3 regions of the Cedecea sp. genome follow, and region 2 is predicted to be linked to each of the others. Evidence: predicted binding sites of a transcription regulator. Region 2 holds the regulator's gene; each other region holds the start of a gene.
The links. Region 2 encodes PurR, which represses purine synthesis genes. Its sites were predicted from a motif close to CANGCAAACGTTTGCNTG; they were not measured.

Region 1 (6,034 bases), on a different contig from region 2:
GTCGTTCCGTCTGATAGCTCGGCTTTTCAGACCGATAGGCCAACGGAGCTGAATCAACCCTTAGCGCAGTCTACGGCGACGGCCACGATGGCCGGCACGCTGCCAACCAACACCTCTACCATGTCTGCTGCGCAAAGCCGTTCGCAGCTTATTGCCGGGCTGCCTGCGGGCTACACGCCGGTTTACCTGAATGCACTGTCGGCCTTTTACGCCGCCAGAGACATGAAGCCGATGTGGGAAAACCGCGATGCGGTTAAAGCCTTTCAGCAGCAGCTGGCGGAAGTGGCTATAGCCGGTATCCAGCCGCAGTTTAACCAGTGGATTGAGTTATTGACTGACCCTGCCGTTAGCGGTATGGCGCGTGATGTCGTGCTTTCTGATGCCATGATGGGCTATCTGCAATTTGTCTCCGGGATCCCGATTGACGGTAATCGCTGGCTCTACGGCAGCACGCCCTACAAACTAAACACGCCGCCGCTGTCGGTTATTAACCAGTGGCAGGTCGCCGTCGACCAGGGCTCGCTGGTCAACTTTATTGCGAGTCTGGCGCCACAGCACCCTCAATATGCCCAACTGCATCAGTCTCTCATTCACCTGCTGTCCGATACACGCCCGTGGCCTCAAATGACAGGCAAAGAAACGCTTAGGCCGGGGCAGTGGAGTAATGATGCGGGGGCACTGAGGGAAATACTGGCGCGAACCGGTATGCTGCAGGATAAGTCATCGGGCACGACGACTACCGTTGCTGATGTTACGGTAAGCCCGTCGGCAATTAGCGTTGAAGATATGCCTGCACCTGCAGGTAAAAAGCAGAAGGCCGCTGCTCGCGGCGTCTATGGTCGTGACCTTGTTGACGGTGTAAAACGTTTCCAGCAATGGCAAGGGCTGGGGGCGGACGGGACTATCGGCCAGCTGACGCGTGACTGGCTAAACGTCACGCCTCAGCAACGCGCGGCGCTGGTGGCGCTGAACATCCAGCGTTTACGCCTGCTGCCGGATAAACTTGATACCGGCATTATGGTGAACATTCCTAACTACTCGCTGGTTTACTACCTTAACGGCAATGAGGCGTTGGCGTCACGCGTTATCGTTGGGCGCCCTGACCGTAAAACCCCGATGATGAGCAGCGCGCTGAATAATGTCGTGGTTAACCCGCCGTGGAACGTGCCCCCGACCCTTGCACGAAAAGATATATTGCCTAAGGTTCGCCAGAATCCAGGCTACCTGGAACAGCATGGCTATAGCGTAATTCGCGGCTGGAGCAATAACGCCGAGACGATAGACCCGTGGCGCGTTGACTGGTCGACGATTACCGAGAACAACCTGCCGTTCCGCTTCCAGCAGAAGCCAGGCACGCAAAATTCGCTTGGTCGCTACAAGTTCAATATGCCGAGCTCCGACGCTATCTATCTGCACGACACGCCAAACCATACCCTGTTCCAGAAGGATTCCAGGGCGCTGAGTTCGGGCTGCGTGCGCGTGAATAAAGCCTCTGAACTGGCGAACATGCTGCTGCAGGATGCCGGATGGAATGATTCCCGTATCTCCAGCACGTTGCAGGAGGGGAATACCAAATACGTGAATATCCGCCAAAACATTCCCGTTAATCTCTACTATCTGACGGCGTTTGTCGGAAAAGAGGGGCGTACCGAGTTTCGTACAGATATTTACAATTATGATCTCACCGCGCGATCTGGCGCACAAAACCTCGTTAAAGCCGGGTTATTAATCCGCTAAACGCAACATTTCTAATGAATTAGTGGTCGTATAAATTGTAAAACGCAGCAGGGCCCTCTACAGGGCCCGCCGTTGCTGGGTTTTATCGTGCCTTGACTACCCGGATTCGGGCAGTTATGGTGCGTGGCAGTGCGCAAAAGTGCATATTAAACGATCATTTTATTACCTGTAGACCTGGATATCATGGACAAATTTGACGCTAATCGCCGCAAGCTACTGGCTTTGGGGGGCGTGGCTTTCGGTGCCGCTCTCATGCCTTTGCCGTCGTTTGCCACCCTCTCGACACCACGCCCGCGTATTTTGACTCTCAATAACCTGCATACTGGAGAGTCACTGAAAGCTGAGTTTTTTGATGGCAGAGGCTATATTCAGGATGAATTAGCAAAACTTAATCACTTCTTCCGGGACTACCGGGCGAATAAGATTAAATCCATCGATCCTTCGCTGTTCGACCAACTCTATCGCCTGCAAGGGCTTTTGGGGACTAATAAACCGGTCCAGCTGATTTCCGGCTACCGCTCCATCGACACCAATAATGAACTTCGCGCTCACAGCCGCGGCGTGGCGAAAAAAAGCTACCACACCAAAGGCCAGGCGATGGATTTCCATATTGAAGGCGTTTCGTTAAGCAATATTCGCAAAGCAGCATTATCTATGCGCGCATGTGGTGTAGGATACTACCCCAGCAGCGACTTTGTGCATATTGACACCGGGCCGGTAAGGCACTGGTAAAACAACGGAATCCGGCTTTGTTGTCGGTAATGGAGCAGCATGAACTATCACATTATTCCGGTCACGGCTTTTGCCCAGAACTGTTCTCTTATTTGGTGCGAGGAAACGCAGCAGGCGGCGCTGGTGGATCCTGGCGGCGATGCCGCGCGCATTAAGCAAGAAGTGGCGCAGAAAAACGTGCAGATTAGCCAAATCCTGTTGACGCATGGTCATCTCGATCACGTCGGCGCGGCGGCTGAGCTGGCGGCACATTACGGCGTGCCCGTTGTGGGGCCGGAAAAAGAAGATGAGTTCTGGCTGCAGGGACTGCCACAGCAAAGCCGGATGTTTGGCCTCGACGAGTGTGAGCCTTTGACGCCGGACCGCTGGTTAAACGAAGGGGAAGGTGTTTCCGTAGGGAATGTAACTTTACAGGTGTTGCATTGTCCGGGGCATACGCCTGGCCATATTGTCTTCTTCGATGCGGCCTCTCGTTTGCTGGTTTCTGGTGATGTCATCTTTAAAGGCGGGGTGGGGCGCAGCGATTTCCCTCGTGGCGATCATGCGGCGTTGATTGATTCGATCAAGCGTAAGCTACTGCCGCTGGGAGATGATGTGACCTTTATTCCTGGCCACGGCCCGATGTCTACCTTAGGCTACGAACGCCTGCATAATCCATTCTTGCAGGATGAGCTGCCGGTCTGGTAAAGCCGTTTTCCAGTAAAATAAAAAGAGCCGCTTACGCGGCTCTTTTACTTTTTGCTGCCTGTAAATTTTACAGCACGGCAACGATGGCTTCGCACAGCGGCGCCATGTTATCCGGGGTCATTCCCGCAACGTTAACGCGGCCGGAGGCGACGGCGTAAACACCAAACTCTTCGCGCAGGCGCAGCACCTGATCTTTGGTCAGGCCGCTGAACGAGAACATCCCGTTCTGGTTAATGATGAAGCTGAAGTCGCGGTTGGCACCTTTCTCCTGCAGGGTATTCACAAACAGCTGACGCATGCGGTGAATACGCTGGCGCATATCGGTCAGCTCTTGTTCCCACATGGTACGCAGCGCGTCATTGCTCAGAATGGTCGCAACAACGGAGGCACCGTGTGCCGGTGGGTTGGAATAGTTGGCGCGAATAACCGATTTCACCTGGCTGAATGAACGATCGGCGGTGTCGGCATCGGTGGCAACCAGCGTGAAAGCACCTACGCGTTCATTGTACAAACCGAAGTTCTTGGAGTAGGAGCTGGCCACCAGCAGTTCTTTATGGCCGGCCGCGAAAATACGCAGGCCTTCGGCATCCTCTTCCAGCCCGCGGGCAAAGCCCTGATAGGCGAAGTCAAACAGCGGCAGCCAGCCTTTGGCCAGCGACATCTCTGCCAGCGTTTTCCACTGTTCGGCAGTAGGATCGATGCCGGTTGGGTTATGGCAGCAGCCGTGGAACAGCACTACGTCACCGGCTTCGGCCGCCTGCAGGCTGGCCACCAGACCATCAAAGTCCAGACTGTGATTTTCCGCATCGTAGTAGGCGTACTCTTTCACTTCCAGTCCGGCGGCGTTAAACACGCTTTTGTGGTTAGGCCAGCTTGGGTTGCTTACCCAGACGCGTTTCGCTGATGTATTTTTTGCCAGGAAGTCAGCGGCCACGCGCAGCGCACCGGTACCGCCTGGTGTTTGTGCCGTACGGGCACGTTTATCGGCGATAAGCGCATTGTCTTTACCGAACAGTAGCTCTTGCGTGCAACGGCCAAATTCAGGAATACCATCAATACCCAGATAGTTTTTGGTGGTCTCATTTTCCAGCAGATAAAGCTCTGCTTTCTTCACGCTGGTCAGGACAGGGGTTTTACCGGTCTCGTCCTTATAGACCCCGATGCCGAGGTTGATTTTGGTTGGACGGTCGTCGGCGCGAAACAGGTCGGCCAGACCAAGAATAGGATCGGCAGGGGCAGCGGTAATGTTCTCAAACATGACGGGTTCCATTAGTGATATCGGGGGAAATCGCTTTCAGGTTAACTGCTGTTTTACGAATTGCCAACCGTTTGCGATAAAAAGAGACGGTTAGCGATAACATCGGGTTTATTCTACTTTTTTGCCATAAAAAAACAGGGCCGAAGCCCTGTTTTTAAACATTTCAGACAAACAAATTGCTGAAATTAGAACTGATAGGTCACGCCAACTGCTGCCTGGTCGTCAGAACCAACCCAGCCGCCGCCAGTTTTAGCTGCTTCGCTGTCGCTCAGCAGGTTGAAGCGGTAGTCAGCATAAACGTTAAAGTTTTTGTTGAAGTAGTATGTCGCACCCGCTTCGATGTATTTAGCCAGATCGGCACTGCCGCCATCTACGCTAGCCAGTTTTTTGCCTTTGGACTGAACGTATGCCAGGGATGGACGCAGACCGAAGTCGAACTGGTACTGAGCGATAACTTCAAAGTTCTGAGTCTTCTTCGCTACGCTGAAGTAGTTCGGGTCGTCAGCCTTTTCTGGGCTGTTATAGACGTTGTTGCTCAGCTGGCTCATGTTGCGAGTCTCAGCATAAACCGCGGCCAGATAGATGTTGTTCGCGTCGTATTTGGTACCCAGTGCCCAGGCTTCAGCTTTGTTGCCGTTGTTGTCTTCTTTCTGCTTGGTGGTGCGGTTGGAGTTGCTGTAAGCACCAATTGCAGAGAAGCCTGCGCCGAAGTCATAGCCCAGAGAGTAGCCTACGCCGTCGCCGTTAGACTGGGATGGGTTAGCACGATCGTTTTTGCCCTGGTACTGAATACCAAAGTTCAGACCGTCAACCAGACCGAAGAAACCGCTGTTGCGGTAGGTCAGCAGGCCGTTAGAACGGCTGGTCATGTAGTTGTCTACATAGCCACCGCCCCAGGTTTCGCCAGACCAGGATGGCGCCATGTCGGTGTAGGATTCAACATCGTAAACGATACCGTAGTTACGGCCGTAGTCGATGGAACCACCATCAGTAATTTTCAGACCCGCGAATGCCAGACGGGTAGAGTTAGTCTGGTTACCTTCGCCGCCGTTTGCACGAGCACGATATTCCCACTGGCCATAGCCGGTCAGATCGTTATTGATCTGGGTTTCGCCTTTAAAGCCGATCTGGCCGTAGTTGACGTCGGTATTGCCTTTGTCACCGGTGGTGGTGAAGTCACGCTCACCAACAACTTTACCGTACAGATCCAGTTTGTTGCCGTTTTTGTTGTAGATTTCTGCAGCGTTAGCTGCACCGGCTACCAGCAGAGCAGGGATTACCACTGCCAGAATATTGCGCTTCATCATTATTTATTACCCTCATTGTGGTTTTTATGGACACCTGCCACTGCCGTCAATAATTCTTTACGGAACTATTGATGATAGTTTGGTGTCTTTCTGTATCTGTCAGGCATCTTTCCATCCATGAAACCGTTTCGCTAGCCTGAAAGTGCTACAAATGTCTAAACTGAGTTTCAAAAAGAAAATATGTGTAACTAAATATTAATTTTCGGGAACTTTGTGAACCATTTCAAATTTCATCCTCAACGCAACATCAATGCATCATTTCTTAGCATATATATATGAATTACTTATGTTTAATCCGCATAAGGTTAAATTC
Region 2 (6,034 bases):
TTGTTGCTGACAAAGAGGGAAAAAGCGTGGTTTTTCCCTCTTTGTGGTTATCAGTCGAAAATCAATAAATTGATTTTCCTTGTTTATTTTAAAACGCCATCTGGTATCTATTCATTGCAGGTAGTTTGTCTGCCGTCTGAACAGCCCGACAACGGGCTGTTTCATTTCGCTTTTTTGCACTCCCGTAATTTGCTAACCTTATAACCACACAAAATGTAGTTATATTGTGAATCAAAATAACAAGGAGTGAAGCAATGTCGTTCGAACTACCCGCCCTGCCCTATGCAAAAGACGCTTTGGCACCGCACATCTCAGCCGAAACCCTCGAATACCACTACGGTAAACACCATCAAACCTACGTCACTAACCTGAATAACCTTGTAAAAGGCAGTCCGTTTGAAGGGAAGACGCTGGAGGAGATCGTTAAGCACGCTGACGGTGGGATTTTCAATAACGCCGCACAGGTCTGGAACCATACGTTCTACTGGCACTGCCTGGCGCCAAACGCAGGAGGAGAGCCAGCCGGGGAAGTGCTGGCAGCCATTACTAACGCCTTTGGCAGCGTAGAAGCATTTAAAAAACAGTTCACCGAAGCCGCCATCAAAAACTTCGGTTCCGGCTGGACCTGGCTTGTCAAAAACAGCGACGGCAGCCTGGCAATAGTTTCCACCTCAAACGCCGGAACCCCGCTCACTACCGATGCAAAACCGCTGCTGACCGTAGATGTCTGGGAACACGCTTACTATATTGATTACCGTAATGCGCGCCCGACATATCTGGACCACTTCTGGGCGCTGGTTAACTGGACATTTGTTGCGCAAAACCTGGCGGGCTGATTTGCAGCCGCTTTTCATCAGAGAATGGAAGGATTACCTGAGGTTTTTTGGAAATAAACGGGGAAAATCAATTCATTGATTTTCGACTGATAACCACAAAGAGGGAAAAGCCATACTTTTCCCTCTTTGTCTACGGCCTAAGGGCCGCTATTAGCGGCCCTTATTAAATCAGTGCAGTACGGCGGTCAGCGCACCGGCAACAATCAGGCCCAGTACGATAACCGTGGTCACCATGGAAAACTTCAGATCGGTACTCATCGTAAGCTCCTTTTATTTCCCTACAAAGTGTAAGCAGGATGATTTTCCCACAATTGGCGAGAAAAATCCTGCTGGTTTTGCACAGATCTCGGTTTTCCCTCTTCCACTTTGCCCCGGGATAAGCCAAAATCCTTCGCTAATTTACCGCGTATCGCCCGGCAACGCCCTCCTCCCGCTGTATGTCGCATTCCCGACAGGCCTGCAACCAACGTGTTGCCCCAGGAGTTAGCGAAGGCAAACGTTTAACATATGAGTTATCAGGAGTTTACGATATGGTCTGGAGTGACATCTAATGGCAACAATTAAGGACGTAGCGAAGCGCGCAAACGTTTCCACTACCACTGTGTCACATGTCATTAACAAGACCCGTTTTGTGGCGGAAGAGACGCGCAACGCCGTCTGGGCAGCAATTAAAGAGCTGCACTACTCACCGAGTGCCGTTGCACGCAGCCTGAAGGTCAACCACACCAAATCCATCGGTCTGCTTGCTACCTCAAGCGAAGCCCCCTATTTTGCTGAAATTATCGAATCGGTCGAGAACAGCTGTTTCGCGAAAGGCTACACCTTGATCCTTGGCAATGCGCACAACAACTTTGAGAAACAGCGCGCCTACCTGTCGATGATGGCGCAAAAGCGCGTTGATGGCTTGCTGGTGATGTGCTCCGAGTACCCGGAAAGCCTGCTCTCTACGCTGGAAGAGTACCGTCATATTCCCATGGTGGTGATGGACTGGGGCGAAGCCCGCGCCGACTTTACCGACTCCGTTGTCGACAATGCTTTTCACGGCGGTTATCTCGCAGGCCGTTACCTGATTGAACGCGGCCATCGCGACATCGGTGCGATCCCGGGTCAGCTGGAACGTAATACCGGCGGCGGTCGCCATGCAGGCTTCCTGAAGGCGCTTGATGAAGCCAATATTAAAGTACCGGATAATTGGGTAGTTCAGGGCGACTTCGAGCCAGAGTCCGGCTACCGGGCCATGCAGCAATTACTCAACCAGCCACATCGCCCTACAGCGGTATTCTGCGGTGGCGATATCATGGCGATGGGCGCGATCTGCGCAGCGGATGAGATGGGGCTGCGCGTGCCGCAGGATATCTCTATCATCGGCTATGATAATGTGCGCAACGCCCGCTATTTCTCTCCGGCGTTGACCACTATCCACCAGCCAAAAGAACGTCTGGGCGAAACGGCCTTTAATATGCTGCTCGACCGTATAATCAACAAACGTGAAGAGTCGCAGACGATTGAAGTCCATCCGCGCCTCATCGAACGCCGCTCGGTAGCCGACGGCCCGTTCCGCGATTACCGCCGCTAAGTCTTGTCAGGAGCCGGGAATGTGTTGCCTGGCTCCTGAAGCCACTCCTGATTCATCGTCTCACTGTCCCCCAGGTATTCCAGCAGCCAGCTTAACGCAGGCGATGCGTCATCCTGCCTCCACGTCAGGCAGCAAGCTGCATCCGGGAACGGATTTTCCAGCGTCAGCTCCTGCCACTCTCCGCCGTCCAGCCACGGCTTAGCGATGTGCGTAGGCACCATGCCAATGCACAGGCCTGCGCTAAGGCAGTCCGCCCCTGAAGCCCAGTCCGGCACCACCACGCGGCGCTGGTTATCAAGAAGCCAGGTGATACGCTTGGGCAGCGAACGCGATGTATCCTCCAGAACCAAAGATGGCCAGGCCCTGAGCATATCGTCCGGAATAACACCCTCATGTTGCGCGAGCGGATGATCGGTCGAAACGACACAGCGCCAGCTAAGCGCCCCCATATCCCGAAACGCATAACGTCCTCCCACGGGGATAGCCTGCGTCGCCCCTATCGCCGCCTCTACTCGTCCGTCAGCCAGTGCGTCCCACACGCCGTTGAAGACCTCCTGAAATACCCGTAGCTCGATATCCGGAAAGTGGCGATAAAAATCCAGCACCAGCTGGCGGGTACGCTCTGGCTTCACAATATTGTCTACCGCAATGGACAGGTGCCCGCGCCAGCCGTTTGCTATCTGCTGGCATTGCTGTCGGGTAGCCATCATTTTTTTGATAACAGAGCGACCCTCCTTCAAAAAAAAAGCCCCGGCTGCGGTGAGTTCAACATCACGGTGCCGCCGTTCGAAGAGCGGCACAGCTAACCACTCTTCGAGCTGGCGTACCGTATAGCTTATGGCAGAAGGCACGCGGTGTAGCTCCTGGGCGGCACCGCTGAAGCTTCCATTGCGGGCCACGGCATCCACAACTTCCAGAGAATATTCAGACCACATGTTTTTGCCTGCAAAAAATTTGAATGCAATGTGCAAATATTAGCGTTTCACAAGCGGTTTTGCACTCCGTAGACTCCTGCCCCGTTAACCTGCTATCAAAAATCAAGAGTGAAATATGCAACCATCAAAGGGATTTCTTATCTGGCTTGCGGGGCTGAGCGTGTTGGGCTTCCTCGCCACCGACATGTACCTGCCTGCCTTTGCCGCCATTCAGCAAGACCTGGGGACAAATGCGTCAGCGGTTAGCGCCAGCCTGAGCCTGTTTCTGGCAGGCTTCGCTTTTGCCCAGCTAATGTGGGGGCCGCTTTCCGATCGCTTCGGGCGTAAACCCGTTCTGCTGATTGGTCTTGCCATGTTTGCCGCAGGCTGCATAGGCATGCTTTGGGTAAAAGACGCCACAACCCTTCTGGTACTGCGTTTCATTCAGGCCGTCGGCGTTTGCTCTGCAGCGGTCAGCTGGCAGGCGCTGGTGACCGACTATTATCCTGCTAATCGTGCTGGCCGCATCTTCGCCACCATCATGCCGCTGGTTGGGCTGTCCCCGGCGCTGGCCCCGCTGCTGGGAAGCTGGCTGCTGAACCATTTTGAATGGCAAGCCATTTTTGCCGTACTGTTCGCTATCGCTTTGCTGCTGATGATCCCTACCCTACGTCTCAAGCCTCGCACCCAACACCACCAGCAAACCGAAGACAATAAAGTCAGCTTCTTCTCTTTATTACGCTCCCGCGTTTACGGCGGCAACGTGCTGATTTACGCCGCCTGCTCCGCCAGCTTCTTCGCCTGGCTCACCGGCTCGCCGTTTATCCTGAACGAAATGGGCTACAGCCCGGCGGCTATTGGCCTGAGCTATATGCCGCAGACCATTGCCTTCCTGATTGGTGGCTACGGCTGTCGCAGCGCGCTGCAAAAATGGCAGGGTAAACAGCTGCTGCTCTGGCTGTTGGCACTTTATGCCCTGAGCGTTGTGGCAACCTGGGGCGTGGCGATGAGCGGCTATGCTGACCTAACGTTGTTGTTGATCCCGTTCTGCGTCATGGCTGCGGCAAACGGCGCAATCTATCCTGTCGTTGTCGCCTCGGCCCTGCTGCCGTTCCCGCAGGCCACCGGGAAAGCCGCCGCGCTGCAAAACACCCTGCAGCTTGGGCTTTGCTTCCTGGCAAGCCTGATGGTCTCCTGGCTGGTCACCACCCCGCTTATCACCACCACCAGCGTGATGTTGTCCACTATCCTGCTTGCCGTTCTGGGTTATGCCCTACAGCACTCCGCCAGGCGTGAGATTAAAAGTAACAGCCGCAGCGAGTTTTCTCGCGCACAGTAACATGAATGATAATGTGAATATTATGTGATTAGCTTGCTAACAATATTCCATTGAACCATCAATAAAACAGGCTTATAGTTATTGCGGTTCTATTATAAGCCTCATCAATTTTTACGGGAGTCGGAGCGCTTCCGTTTTTCCATGGACGGCCTTTCAGTAAGGGAGAGTCACCCTTTCTCTGTTCTACGTCGGATATCAGGCACGCGGATTTTTCCGTGAGAGTTCTCACAAGCCGTGAATAGCGTCTACGCTGTTTTAAGGTTCTGATCACAACAAGGTGATGGAGAAGCTATGAGTTCATCGTGTATAGAAGAAGTGAGCGTACGAGATAACGAATGGTATCGTATCGCAAATGAAATGCTGGGTCGGGCAGGTATTACACTCAACGGTCCCAACCCTTTTGATATTCAGGTTAAAAACCCGGACTTTTTTAAACGCGTTCTTCAGGAAGGTTCCCTTGGCCTCGGCGAAAGCTATATGGACGGCTGGTGGGAATGCGAACGGCTGGATATCTTTTTTACTAAAGTACTGCGCGCCGGGCTGGAAAATCAGCTTCCCCACCACTTTAAGGACACCCTGCGCATCGCCGCGGCAAAACTGGTTAACCTGCAATCGAAGAAACGTGCCTGGATAGTCGGCAAAGAACACTACGATCTAGGAAACGATCTGTTCAGCCGGATGCTCGACAAGCACATGCAGTATTCCTGCGGTTACTGGAAAGAAGCCACCAATCTCAGTGAAGCCCAGGATGCCAAGCTCAAAATGATCTGCGAAAAACTGCAGCTGGCACCCGGTATGAAGCTGCTGGATATCGGTTGTGGCTGGGGCGGTCTTGCCGAGTATGCAGCACGCAACTACGGCGCTTCAGTCTTCGGCGTCACCATCTCTGCGGAACAACAAAAAATGGCGCAGGAGCGCTGCAAAGGACTGGATGTCACTATTCTTTTGCAGGACTACCGCGACCTGAACGAACAGTTTGACCGTATTGTCTCCGTAGGCATGTTTGAACACGTTGGTCCGAAAAATTATGCCACCTACTTCGAGGTTGCCGACCGTAATCTCAAACCGGACGGTATTTTCCTGCTGCACACCATCGGTTCAAAAAAGACCGATAACAACGTCGATCCGTGGATCAACAAGTACATCTTCCCTAACGGCTGCCTGCCGTCAGTGCGCCAGATTGCTGACGCCAGCGAACCGCATTTTGTAATGGAAGACTGGCACAACTTCGGTGCTGATTATGATAAAACGCTGATGGCGTGGCACGAGCGTTTCCTTGCCTGCTGGTCTGAAATCGCGGATAACTACCCGGAGCGCTTTAAAAGGATGTTTAGCTACTACCTTAACGCCTGTGCTGGTGCTTTCCGGG
Region 3 (6,034 bases), on a different contig from region 2:
ATGCGTGAACTGCTGAAAGGCGGGCTGCTGCATGAAGACGTCAATACCGTTGCTGGTTTTGGCCTGCATCATTACACCATGGAACCGTGGCTGGATAACGGCCAGCTGGCATGGCGTCAAGGTGCCAGCCAGCCGCTGGATGGTGACGTGATTGCCACCATGGAAAAACCGTTCTCCCGCCACGGCGGAACGAAAGTGCTTAGCGGAAACCTGGGGCGTGCGGTGATGAAAACCTCTGCTGTTCCGGCTGAGAATCAGGTGATTGAAGCCCCTGCTGTTATCTTCGAAAGCCAGCACGACGTATTACCTGCCTTTGAAGCAGGTAAACTCGACCGCGACTGCGTGGTTGTGGTACGCCACCAGGGGCCAAAAGCCAACGGCATGCCAGAATTGCATAAACTTATGCCGCCGCTTGGAGTATTATTGGACCGCTGTTTCAAAATTGCTCTGGTGACAGATGGAAGACTATCCGGCGCCTCAGGTAAGGTGCCTTCTGCAATCCATGTTACCCCGGAAGCGTATGACGGCGGGCTGCTGGCGAAAGTGCAGGATGGCGACATTATTCGCGTCAACGGCCAGACCGGCGAGCTAACGTTGCTTGTCGATGAAGCCGTACTTGCGGCGCGCACTGCTTATCACCCGGATCTCAGCGCCGAGCGCACAGGAACCGGACGCGAGCTATTCGGCGCATTGCGCGAACAGCTTTCGGGCGCTGAACAAGGCGCAACCTGCATTAAATTTTAAGCCCGCGACGGGTATATGCCCCGCGGAAAACAGATTAAAAGTGGCTAAGAGGCACTCAGATGAAAAATTGGAAAACAACAGCAGAACAGATCCTGAAAACTGGCCCGGTCGTTCCGGTTATCGTCGTTAACAAGCTGGAACATGCGGTGCCGATGGCAAAAGCGCTGGTAGCCGGTGGCGTGCGCGTGCTCGAAGTAACGCTGCGTACCGCCTGTGCCATCGACGCGATTCGCGCGATTGCGAAAGAAGTGCCTGAAGCCATTATCGGTGCGGGTACAGTACTGAACCCACAGCAGCTGGCAGAAGTGACTGAAGCCGGCGCGCAGTTCGCTATCAGCCCGGGCTTGACCGAGCCGCTGCTGAAAGCCGCCACTGAAGGGAGCATCCCACTGATCCCGGGCATCAGCACCGTATCTGAACTGATGCTGGGCATGGACTACGGTCTGAAAGAGTTTAAATTCTTCCCGGCGGAAGCTAACGGCGGCACCAAAGCATTGCAGGCGATTGCTGGCCCGTTCTCTCAGGTGCGTTTCTGCCCAACCGGCGGTATCTCCCCGGCTAACTACCGTGACTACCTGGCGCTGAAAAGCGTGCTGTGCATCGGCGGCTCCTGGCTGGTACCGGCCGATGCGCTGGAAACCGGGGACTACGACCGCATCACTAAGCTTGCCCGTGAAGCCATTGAAGGCGCGAAGCTGTAAGGCATTCAAAAGCCCCGTCTGTTCACGGGGCTGAATGAGTGAATAGCCCTTAATCGAGGGCTATTTTTTTAGCCTTCGACTTTCACCTGCGCAGCAGACACGACGGCTCTTGCGACAGCGTCATCAACGTTGCTTCCCGTTGCCAGCGCCACACCCATGCGACGTTTACCCGCAATTTCCGGCTTGCCAAACAGGCGAACCTGTAAGCCGCCGCCTAGCGCACCGGCGACATTGTTGAACGTGACATTATCGCTTTGCAATTCAGGCAGGATCACCGCCGATGCGGCCGGGCCGTACTGGCGAATCTCACCGATTGGCAGGCCGAGGAAGGCGCGAACATGCAGGGCAAACTCAGAAAGATCCTGCGAAATCAACGTCACCATGCCGGTATCGTGTGGGCGAGGAGAGACTTCGCTGAAAATAACGTCATCGCCACAGACAAACAGCTCAACGCCAAACAGGCCATGCCCCCCCAGGGCGGTAACCACCTTCTCAGCAATCTCTTTTGATCTTGCCAGGGCGATGTCGCTCATCTGCTGAGGCTGCCAGGACTCACGGTAGTCACCCTCTTCCTGACGATGGCCGATTGGCGCACAGAAATGCACCCCATCTATGGCATTGATGGTCAGTAGGGTAATTTCAAAATCAAAATTGACCACGCCTTCAACAATAACCCGGCCTTTACCGGCACGCCCGCCAAGCTGCGCGTATTCCCACGCGTTTGGCAACTGGTCGGCGGTGCGAATAAAGCTCTGGCCTTTGCCGGATGAGCTCATCACCGGTTTGACGATACAAGGCAAGCCAATCTCCTGTACGGCCTGCTGGAAAGCCTCTTCACTATCCGCAAAGCGGTAGGCGGAGGTTGGCAGTTGAAGCTCTTCTGCCGCGAGTCGGCGGATCCCTTCGCGGTTCATCGTCAGCTTTGTTGCGCGCGCACACGGCACCACGCGTTGTCCCTGCGCTTCCAGCTCCAGCAGAGCGTCGGTAGCAATAGCTTCAATTTCAGGAACGATAAAATCAGGCATTTCGGCCGCAACCAGCGCTTTTAACGCCGCAGCGTCCAGCATGTTGATAACATGGCTGCGGTGTGCGACGTGCATCGCGGGCGCATTCGCGTAGCGGTCGACGGCGATAACTTCTACTCCGAGGCGCTGACACTCAATAGCCACTTCTTTACCCAATTCACCGGAACCCAGCAGCATGACTCGCGTAGCTGCCGGGCGCAGAGCTGTTCCCAACGTTGACATGTGATTTAGCCTTAACAGAGAAAAAAAGACCGCGGCAGTATAAACGAAAACGTTTGCGTTGGCAGCGGCTTTACGGCTTGTGTGATAAAATGAATGGCGATATACTGGATAAATAAACAGGTAAACGGAGCTGCAAAATGGCGGTCGAGATTAAATATGTTGTAGTGAGAGAGGGACAAGAAAAAATGGCCTTTGCCAGTAAAAAGGACGCTGACGCTTACGACAAAATGCTGGATCTGGCTGAAGTGCTTGGCGAATGGCTGCAGCAAAGCCCGCTAGCGCTTGATGAAGGGCAGAGCGATACCCTGGCGATGTGGATGGCTGAAAACAAGGATCTGCTGGCGGGCGTCCTGAAAAATGGCAAATTGCCGGCGCCGGAGTTGACCGAATCTGAGCCACAAACAGAGGCCCCTGTGGCTGAGCAAACGGCTGTGGCGGAAGACAACGTAAGCGAACATCCCGGGCGTAAACGTACTAAAGCGGCATAACCGCGCTGCCTGCGCCGGGCTACCGGCGCGATTCTTTTCCCATCTTTAGCGCCGTCCGACATTTCTTGACGTCCCGTGGCCTACTCTCGACGCGTTAAGCCAATAAAAGGTGGTCGTCATGAATAACTGGTTACAGCAGCTTCAGTCGTTACTGGGGCAATCTACCTCCTCCCCACAATCTTCGCAGCCGGCGGCCGGTACTGGCCCGGAAGGGCTTAGCAAACTTCTGGTGCCGGGAGCGCTGGGCGGATTAGCCGGGTTACTGCTGGCAAGCAAATCCTCGCGCAAACTGTTAACAAAATACGGCACCAGCGCCTTATTGGTTGGCGGCGGGGCCGTCGCCGGTAGTGTGCTTTGGAACAAATACAAAGACCGGGTTCGCCAGAGCCAGCCAGCCGCTTCGGGCTACGGTCAGCAACACTCGTCGGTAGATGTTCGTACCGAGCGATTGATTACCGCGCTGGTATTTGCCGCCAAAAGCGACGGTCATATTGATGCCAAAGAACGTCAGTTTATCGAACAGCAGTTGCGTGAAGTGGGCATCGAGGGCGAAGGTAAAGCGCTAATTGAGCGGGCGATCGATAGGCCCCTGGATCCTCAACTGCTTGCGCAGGATGTAAAAAATGAGGAAGAAGCGCTGGAGCTTTATTACCTAAGCTGTACCGCTATCGATATCGATCACTTCATGGAACGCAGCTACCTGAGCGCTCTTGGCGATGCGCTGAACATTCCACAGGATGTGAGAGTCGGCATCGAGCAGGATATTCAACAGCAAAAACAATCGCTCCCGGTTTAATCATCCTGTACCGCTACTATGCCGGGGATCTCCCGGCATTTTCTTTTTATCCTTCACGTTCCGCTTGCAAGCTTGGCTGAATTTGCCACCCTTACAGGGTGTTAAACGGAAAATGAAGAAAGTGATGCCGCCAAAAGCCAAAAAGATCCCCCACGCTATGACGCTTCATGGCGATACCCGCACGGACAACTACTACTGGCTGCGAGATGACGAACGCGCCGATCCTGACGTACTGGAATACCTTCACCAGGAAAATGACTACGGTAAAAGGATCATGGAGAGCCAACGTGCTTTGCAGGACCAACTGCTAAAAGAGATGATCGCCCGTATTCCGCCTCATGATGTTTCCGCGCCCTATGTTAAGAATGGCTTTCGCTACCGTCAGGTCTATGAGAAAGGCGATGAATACGCCGTTTACCAGCGGCAATCGGTCATTCAGGAGGAGTGGGACGCCTGGGAGGTTTTGCTGGATGCTAACAAACGTGCCGCCCACAGCGAGTTCTATACCATGGGCGGGTTATCTGTCTCGCCGGATAACGCCGTTATGGCGCTGGCGGAGGATTATCTCTCTCGCCGTCAGTTCGGTATTCGCCTGCGTAATTTAACCACCGGGAACTGGTATCCGGAGTTGCTGGATAATGTCTCAAGTAGTTTTGTTTGGGCAAATGACTCCGCAACGCTTTACTACGTTCGGAAACACCCTAAAACCCTGCTGCCTTATCAGGTCTGGCGCCATACGCTTGGCCACCCGGTTACGAGGGATCGGCTGGTATATGAGGAGAAAGATGACGCTTTCTATGTCAGCGTACATAAAACGACCTCACAGCATTTTATTGTTATCCATCTCGCCAGCGCGACCACCACTGAAGCTTTGCTGTTAGATGCGGAGCTTGCAGATGCCGAGCCACAGGTATTTGTGCCTCGGCGTAAAGATCATGAATACACGCTCGATCATTACCAGCACGGATTCTACATTCGCTCTAACAAAGACGGCAAAAATTTTGGTTTGTTCCGCAGTACGGTTCGCGATGAGAAACAGTGGGAAACGCTGATTGCTGCGCGGGAGCAGGTCATGCTCGAGGACTTCACGCTGTTTCGCGACTGGCTGGTGATTGAAGAGAGGCAGCAGGGGTTAACCAGCCTGCGCCAGATTAATCGCCATACGCACGAGTCCACCGGCATTGCTTTTGATGACCCGGCTTATGTCACCTGGCTTGGCTACAATCCCGAGCCTGAGACTTCTCATCTGCGCTATGGCTACTCCTCAATGACCACGCCGGATACGCTTTTTGAGCTGGATATGGATACCGGTGAACGCAAGGTTATCAAGCAAACCGGGGTGGCCGGTTTTGACGCCAGCAACTACCGCAGCGAACATCTCTGGATTACGGCGCGGGATGGTGTGCAGGTGCCGGTTTCGCTGGTTTACCACCGCAAGCATTTCCGCCGGGGGAAAAGTCCGCTGCTGGTCTATGGCTATGGTTCATATGGTAGCAGCATGGATGCGGATTTCAGCAGCAGCCGTCTTAGCCTGCTGGATCGAGGGTTTGTGTATGCCATTGCCCACGTGCGCGGCGGCGGAGAGCTGGGGCAGCAATGGTACGAAGACGGTAAGTACCTGAAAAAAATGAATACCTTTAACGACTATCTGGACGTCTGCGACGAGCTGCTTAAGCAGGGATATGGCGACCCGAAATTACTTTATGGTATGGGGGGAAGTGCGGGCGGAATGTTGATGGGGGCGGCAATCAATCTGCGCCCTGAGTTATTCCATGGCGTGGTGGCTCAGGTGCCGTTTGTTGATGTCGTGACGACTATGCTGGATGAGTCGATCCCGCTGACAACCGGTGAATTTGAAGAGTGGGGCAATCCTCAGGACGAAGAGTATTATTACTACATGAAGCAATACAGTCCTTACGACCAGGTTCACGAGCAAGCCTATCCCCATCTACTGGTCACTACCGGCCTGCATGATTCACAGGTGCAGTACTGGGAGCCTGCGAAATGGGTAGCCAAATTGCGCGACTATAAACGAGATGACTCTCTGCTGTTGCTGTG

Region 1: VGM55_RS01270 (amino acid aminotransferase) is a predicted target of PurR. The motif match lies at 4,475-4,492, and genes of this name have one in related genera.
Region 3: purT (formate-dependent phosphoribosylglycinamide formyltransferase) is a predicted target of PurR. The motif match lies at 2,735-2,752, and genes of this name have one in related genera.

Annotation. Positions count from the first base shown of each region.
Region 1 is NZ_DASYBS010000009.1:86,593-92,626, forward strand. Features, by position in the region: gene ldtD (L,D-transpeptidase) at 1-1,737, shown strand, start outside; gene VGM55_RS01260 (YcbK family protein) at 1,921-2,469, shown strand; gene VGM55_RS01265 (MBL fold metallo-hydrolase) at 2,509-3,156, shown strand; gene VGM55_RS01270 (amino acid aminotransferase) at 3,224-4,414, opposite strand; gene VGM55_RS01275 (porin) at 4,600-5,721, opposite strand.
Region 2 is NZ_DASYBS010000165.1:59,917-65,950, forward strand. Features, by position in the region: gene sodB (superoxide dismutase [Fe]) at 255-836, shown strand; gene VGM55_RS25905 (YnhF family membrane protein) at 1,005-1,094, opposite strand; gene purR (HTH-type transcriptional repressor PurR) at 1,387-2,412, shown strand; gene punR (DNA-binding transcriptional activator PunR) at 2,409-3,347, opposite strand; gene punC (purine nucleoside transporter PunC) at 3,463-4,665, shown strand; gene cfa (cyclopropane fatty acyl phospholipid synthase) at 4,957-6,034, shown strand, end outside.
Region 3 is NZ_DASYBS010000042.1:126,985-133,018, forward strand. Features, by position in the region: gene edd (phosphogluconate dehydratase) at 1-744, shown strand, start outside; gene kdgA (bifunctional 4-hydroxy-2-oxoglutarate aldolase/2-dehydro-3-deoxy-phosphogluconate aldolase) at 804-1,445, shown strand; gene purT (formate-dependent phosphoribosylglycinamide formyltransferase) at 1,514-2,692, opposite strand; gene VGM55_RS07225 (YebG family protein) at 2,830-3,180, shown strand; gene VGM55_RS07230 (tellurite resistance TerB family protein) at 3,299-3,976, shown strand; gene ptrB (oligopeptidase B) at 4,101-6,034, shown strand, end outside.